2 regions of the Paraburkholderia sp. SSBN10T genome follow, and region 1 is predicted to be linked to the other one. Evidence: riboswitches for the same ligand, from Rfam matches in the RefSeq annotation. Region 1 holds a riboswitch; the other holds the start of a gene.

Region 1 (3,550 bases):
GCCTCTTGCAGCATCTGCGCATGGCGCGCCGAGCCGACCCGGTTGGCGAACACGCCATGAAACGGCACTTCAGGCCGGAATTGCGCGAGGCCGAAGGCAACCGCGCCGAAGGTCTGGGCCATCGCTTTGGCTGAAATCACCGCTACCACCGGCACGCCGAAGGCGGTGGCAAGATCGGCGCTGCTGGGCGTGCCGTCGTAAAGCCCCATCACGCCTTCGATCAGGATCAGGTCGGCCTCGGCCGCCGCCTGCGCGAGCAGTTCGCGGCAGGCGTGCTCGCCGACCATCCACAGGTCGAGCGACAGCACCGGCGCGCCGCTGGCGCGGGCGAGGATCATCGGGTCCAGAAAATCCGGACCGGTCTTGAAGACGCGCACACGCCGCCCTTGCCGCTGGTGGTAGCGGGCAAGACCGGCTGTGATCGTGGTTTTGCCCTGACCGGAAGCCGGTGCGCTGATGAACAGGGCGGGACAGGACGGCATGCTCAGAATTCCACGCCGCGTTGCGCTTTCACGTGCTGCTCGCGATACGGATGCTTGACGATGCGCATCTCGGTGACGAGATCGGCCGCTTCGATCAGCGCATCCGGCGCGTGGCGTCCGGTGATCACCACATGCAGCATCGCAGGGCGCGCGTTGACGACCGTCAGCACTTCGTCGAGCGGCAGGTATTCGTATTTCAGCACCGTGTTCAGCTCGTCGAGAATCACCATCTGATACTCGCCGCTTTCGATCATCCGGCGCGCTTCGTCCCAGCCCTTGCGGGCCGTGGCGATGTCGGCATCGCGGTTCTGGGTATTCCACGTGTAGCCGTCGCCCATCGTGACGAAATCGCAGCTGGCGATCTTGCCGAGAAAATCGCGCTCCGAAGTGTGCAGCGCGCCCTTGATGAACTGCACCACGCCGAGCCGCATGCCGTGGCCGAGCACGCGCACGGCCATGCCGAACGCGGCCGTGGTCTTGCCTTTGCCGGTGCCGGTGTTGACGATCAGCAGGCCCTTTTCGATGGTCGCTTCGGCCTGCTTTTTCTCGTGGCCTTCGCGGCGCCGCTGGGTCATGCGCAGATGCGCTTCGGGATCGGTTTTCATGGAAGATGAGGTTAGGTGGATTCGGTTGAGTGTGGAGCCGAGGCGGCCGCCTGCACCGCGATCGCCACGGTCACGCCGTCGAGCACCGTCTTCGCGACGAGCAGGCGGCCGGCGGGCGCGGCGAGCAGCGCGCACGGCTCGCAGACGCCGTCGACGCCGAGATGCGCGCGGGCGGCGGCCGACGGTGTCGGTAGGCCGGACACGGTGGCGATCTCAGCGCGGCTGAAGGTCCGCAAAGGCAGCGCATGACGCGCGCAGAATTCGAGCAGGCCGGGTTCCAGGGCTTTGGAGTCGATGGTGGCAACGGTTCGAATCGCCGCGAACGGATAGGCGCCGAGCGCGGCGTGCACGGCTGCGCCGATCTGCTCCACGGAGGTGTGCTGTCTGCAGCCTATGCCGACGCTGAGGGTCCTGGCGTCGTGTTCGGAGTGTTGGGTCATGCGGTGCCACATGTCATGCGCGACGGCGCGCGACGTGCGAACGCACGTGCTGGCACCAAACGCGCGCATACGATATCACAAGCGACTGCCGAAGTCGCACGGCCGGCTGCCTTGACGCGCGGGGCTCGCAGGCCTAAACTCCCACGCACTTTGGTGCTCGCGCGCGCGTTCTGAGCGTGCGCAGTTAAACGGGAAACAGGGTGTCCGCCTGCAACAGACCGGACCAACCTGTGCTGCCCCCGCAACGGTAAGCGAAGGCATCGCGCAAGCGGTGCAAAGCCGGCTTCAGTGCCTGCGCGCAAGGTCGCGCACGCATGCAACCACTGGGCGAGAAATCCCTCGCCTGGGAAGGGGAAGCGGCGTTTTCGCCAGCCCGGATACCGGCCAGAGAAGAGGGTTGGCGCTGCGGGGATGCGGCGTCTTGTCCACCATTTCGGTTCACCACTTCACGATGCTTGCCTGGCGCTGCTGGCGCGCCGTGATTCGTCCCCGCGTTTCATCTGAAACTCTCTCGCACCCGCCGGCGATGCATTCGCGCTGTCAGCCCCGTTGCGCGACTTCGCCGGCATGCCCAATGTGAAACACCTTTGGACGGATTGACCATGCAGAACTCCATGCGCAAAATCCCCGTCACCGTCGTGACAGGCTTTCTCGGCAGCGGCAAGACCACGCTGCTGCGGCATATTCTTCAGCACGCAGGCGGCAAGCGCATTGCGGTGATCGTCAACGAGTTCGGCGAACTCGGCATCGACGGCGAGATCCTCAAGGGCTGCGGCATCGGTTGCGACGAAAACGGCAACGAGACCGAAGGCCAATTGTATGAACTGGCCAACGGCTGCCTCTGCTGCACCGTGCAGGAAGAATTCTTCCCGGTCATGGAACAACTGGTGGAACGCCGCGCGCAGATCGATCATGTGCTGATCGAAACTTCCGGTCTCGCCTTGCCGAAGCCGCTGGTGCAGGCCTTCAACTGGCCTGCGATCAAGAACAGCTTCACGGTGGATGCGGTAGTGACGGTCGTGGACGGCCCGGCGGCGGCCAGCGGCCAGTTTGCCGACAACCCGGTGGCGGTGGACGCACAACGCAAGGCCGATCCGAACCTCGACCACGAATCGCCGCTGCATGAACTGTTCGAAGACCAGTTGTCGGCTGCGGACCTCGTGATCCTGAACAAGACGGATCTGCTCGGCGAGGCGCAGCAAGGCGCGGTCGAAGCGTTGATCCGCGAAGAGATTCCGGCGCAGGTCAAGGTGGTGCGCGCGCATAGGGGGCAACTGGATCTGCACACGCTGCTCGGTCTGGAGGCCGCTTCGGAGGCGACGATTCATCTGCGCCACGATCATCACGGCTCGGCCGAGGACGCGGACCATCATCACGACGAATTCGATTCGGTGGTGGTGCAGGCACCAACGCCGTCGCGCGAGGGCGTGATTGCCGCGTTGGAAAGCCTCGTCGAGAGCAACACGATTTACCGCGTGAAAGGCTTCGCTGCCTTGCCGGGCGCGCCGATGCGGCTCGTCATTCAGGGTGTGGGCCGGCGTTTCGACAGCTATTTCGACCGCCGCTGGCAAGCCGGCGAAACGCCGCAAAGCCGTTTCGTGCTGATTGGCGAAGACCTCGATCAGGCTGCGCTGCAAGCGGCTTTCGACGCCGCGCTGCGTACTGAAGCCCAGCCGCAGGCGTAATCGATCATGCATCTGCTGCGCACCACGCCGGGTGGCTTCGTCGACGACACCCAGGGTGTCATCCGGATCGATCAGCAACCCGCCGAGATCGTGGTGCTCAGCTCGGCCGATACGACGCTGTCGTTGCTCGCCAGCGTGGTGCCGCGCCTCGGCGCCGGTTTTCCGAGCGTGCGGCTCGCGAACGTGACGTACTTGCGGCAACCGGCTTCGGTCGATTTCTACGTCGAAGATGTCCTGCAGCATGCGCGCGTCGTGGTGGTCGATCACCTCGGCGGCGAGGCGTACTGGCCGTACGGGATCGAGCAGGTGGTCGCGCTCGCGGCGCGCAAGCAGCAAAC
Region 2 (3,550 bases), on a different contig from region 1:
ATCAACGAGAGACTGGGTGACCCGATCGGCGACCTGTTGCTTCGGGAAGTGTCGGCGCGTCTCAGGAACTGCATTCACGAATGCGGGCCGGGTGCCCGCTCGGTTGCCAGGTTAGGCGGTAACACGTTTGCCGTGCTGCAGGGCGAGCTGGCCGAGCCGGCGGACGCCGGGGCACTGGCTGCGCAGCTCCAAACGGCGCTGGCGGCTCCCTATCTGCTCAATGGCCACGATGTGCGTATCTCCGTGAGCCTTGGCATCCGCGCGTACGTAGAGAGCGACAGTGGCGCGGACGACATGCTGACGCAGGCCGAGTTGGCGCTCTACCGTGCGAAGCGTGAGGGCGGCAACCGCTATCGCTTTCATTCTGACGAACTCGACCAGCAGGTGCTCGAACGTGTCGCACTCGCAGACGATCTGAGCGGCGCGCTTGAGCGCGGCGAGGTGGAGCTCCAGTACCAGCCCGAGGTCGAGTTATCTTCGGGAAACATTCTCGGGATGGAAGGCCTGGTTCGCTGGCATCATCCGGCGCGAGGTCTCATTGCTCCCGGTGTGTTTATCCCGATCGCCGAGAGGGACGGCACCATGGCGGCGCTTGGGCACTGGGTGCTGGACGAGGCGTGCCGGCAAATGAGAGCCTGGCGCGACGAGGGGGTGGCCCCGCTGATGATCGCGATCAATCTGTCTCTGTTCGAACTCAGGAGCGCTCAAGCGTTTGTGCGCGATGTCGCCGAAACCGCCGCGAAGTGGCATCTCGCCCCCTCCGCTCTGGAATTCGACGTGACTGAGGCGACGCTGGCCAGGTTGTCGTGGGCACGCAGCGACATACTCCCGCAGCTACACGCGCTCGGCGCGAAGATCGCCATTGACGATTTCGGTAGCGAGTTCGCCTCGTTCGAGTACGTCAAGGCTTATCGCGTGAACCATCTGAAGATCGCGCAATCCCTCATCCACCGCTCTACCAGCGACCCCGCGAGTGCAGCGACGATCCGCGCCATCGTCAGCTTTGCGCACAGTATCGGGATCGGGGTCATTGCCCAAGGCGTGGAGACCGAGCAACAGCGGGCGCTACTGGCTGCAACGAACCGGGCGACGAGTGCGCAAGGTTTCCGTTTCAGCGAAGCGGTGGGGGCCGCTCGTGCCGGCGAGCTGCTGCGCCAGGGCAATATCGCGCCACGCGCGGGAGCCTGATCAGTCGACGCCGGACTCTTCCAACATCCGAACGGAATCGGCCCGGGCGTCTACGACGCCCATTCGCCGCGCGTGCCCAGCGCGGAGGTGGAAGCCGCCTTGAGCAACATGATCGCGGCGGCGCGTACCTTGCGGCAGAGGCTTGAGGTGGAGCGCAACCACACAGCCGCCGCCTGAACGTTTCGCGTAGCGCTTGATACCCCGTCCGTGAGTTATTCCAGACGGGGTTTTGGGCGTGCGTGGATTCAGAAGTAAAATGCGCGCGTACGACTCGTGGAAGCTGGTGTAAATCCAGCGCGGTCGCGCCACTGTGACCGGTTTCAGCACGGACCGGAAGTCAGACCTCGGCGTCGTATCCCTCCTTTCCGACTTTGGGGCGCGTAATCCCCAGGAGATATTCCCCAGTATGAAGTTGCGTCACTTGATCATGACATCTGCCCTGACCGTGTCGGGCTGGCAGATGGCGCATGCGGACGATTCGTCCTTACAACAACCGGACCAGGCATCGGCTGTCACCACTTTGCCGAATATCCTCGTCACCGGCGACACGCAGCACTTGCCGCAGTCGTTCGACCAGCGTTATGCCTCGACCCAGGTTCTGACCCGTGCGGATCTGGACCGTCTGTCGCCGGCCGACCCGAGCATCACGCAGGCCCTCGCGACGCTGCCCGGGGTCACGATTTCGCAAAACGGCGGCCCCGGTTCTTCCGCCTCCGTCAGCATCCGTGGTTCGTCGGCAAATCAGGTCGCGGTCTTTATCGACGGCATCCGGGTTGGTTCCGCAACCACGGGCGTAGCCGAATGGGCTGATCTTCCGACCTCCGCGTTCGATCGCGTCGAAGTGATTTCAGGCCCTGCGGCCGCGTCGTTCGGCGCCGATGCGGTGGGCGGCGTCGTGCAGCTCTTCACGAACCATGCCTCGAATCAGCCGAACCAGACTACGGTCTCCGTGGGCGGCGGCTCGAACAAGACCTTCGATACGCAAGTGCGCACCTCCGGCAGTATTCCTGCCACCGGTCCGCTTTCTGCATTGTCCGGCCTTACTTACTCAGTAGGCCTGCATGACTACAACACGGCGGGGATCGATGCGACCCGGCCGAATGCCTACGGGCACGAAGACGGTCGGAATCCTTATCATGCGCAGGACGTGGATGCGCGGCTCGGTTATGCGCACGACAACTGGTCGATCTCCACCTTCATGCTGTATCACCGGTCCGATCTCTCTTACGACAACGCAGGCGGCAACGACCGGCAGCTCGATCATCAGTTGACGACGGGTCTGGCGTTCCATCTGGATATCACGCCGTTTACCCAGTTCGACCAGTCGGTCGGCTACGCGACGGATCGTCAGTTCGTCTACGCGAACAACCCCGCTATCCCGAGCGATGAGATCGACTCGACGCGCTTCAGCACATCGACCTCGCTGACTCATCAGGAAAAAGGCCTGACGCTCTTCGGTCTGCCGCTGTCCGGCGAGACCAAGCTCGCCTACGATTTCTCCCGCGAGCAAGCCTTCCTGCCGTTCGATATCCCCACCGGTGTGCCGACACGCAACGATTCGGCCGTTTCGCTGCATCAATCGGCTACGCTCGGTGATTTGACGGTGTTCCTGGCCGGCCGCCACGAGATTGTCCAGGGCCAGTCGGTCAATACCGGCAATCTCGCGCTCGCTTATGCGATTACCCCGGTCTATACGGCACGCCTCTCGTACGGCAATGCATTCCGTCTGCCGACGTTCGACGACCTGTATTACCCGGGGTATGCGAACCCGAACCTGCTGCCCGAGCGCAGCGATACGGTCGAAGCCGCACTGGATGCCGCTACGTCGTTCGGCACCTTCACGGCTGCTTTGTATGACACGCGCGTGCACGACCTCATCAACTACAACTCGGTCACTTTCCTGCCCGTGAACATCGGCCGGGCGCACATCCAGGGTCTCGATCTCTCGTACAAGGGCACCCTCGGCCAATCCACGGCTGTCAGCGCGGCGCTCGGCATTCTCAATCCACAGGACGTCACCGACCAGAGCTGGCTCAATCGCCGCCCGCGTCAGACTGTCAGCCTCAGCGTCGACCACACGTGGGACGAGTTTCATCTGCATGCGCTGAGCACGGGCGTCTCGCTGCTTTACGGCGGATCGACCTACGACGACCAGGCCAATGCAATCTATCTGCCGTCGTACACGACGCTCGGCCTGCGTGCCGCGTACAAGGTCAATGCGCATCTCACCTTGTCGGCGAATCTGTCGAACCTGTTCGACCGTCAGTACGTGACGGCATACGGGTACAACACGTTGGGCCGCACGGCATTCGGCAAGCTGGCTTATACGTTCTAGGAGCAGGCCTCAGGCGAGGTTGAGAAG

Evidence for each region. A riboswitch is a leader RNA that binds a small molecule or an ion and turns the genes downstream of it on or off. The one in region 1 is predicted to bind cobalamin.
Region 2: it holds a riboswitch for cobalamin, as region 1 does, so the genes downstream of both, AC1ECK_RS01020 (TonB-dependent receptor domain-containing protein) here and cobW (cobalamin biosynthesis protein CobW) in region 1, are expected to answer to the same signal.

The regions. Positions count from the first base shown of each region.
Region 1 is NZ_JBWQQI010000022.1:24,392-27,941, reverse strand. It holds gene AC1ECK_RS28120 (cobyrinic acid a,c-diamide synthase CobB) at 1-482, opposite strand, end outside; gene cobO (cob(I)yrinic acid a,c-diamide adenosyltransferase) at 485-1,087, opposite strand; gene AC1ECK_RS28110 (cobalamin biosynthesis protein) at 1,099-1,527, opposite strand; cobalamin riboswitch at 1,662-1,930, shown strand; gene cobW (cobalamin biosynthesis protein CobW) at 2,130-3,212, shown strand; gene cobN (cobaltochelatase subunit CobN) at 3,219-3,550, shown strand, end outside.
Region 2 is NZ_JBWQQI010000001.1:218,844-222,393, forward strand. It holds gene AC1ECK_RS01010 (putative bifunctional diguanylate cyclase/phosphodiesterase) at 1-1,188, shown strand, start outside; partial or broken gene AC1ECK_RS01015 (hypothetical protein) at 1,222-1,365, shown strand; adenosylcobalamin (AdoCbl) riboswitch at 1,454-1,543, shown strand; gene AC1ECK_RS01020 (TonB-dependent receptor domain-containing protein) at 1,595-3,523, shown strand.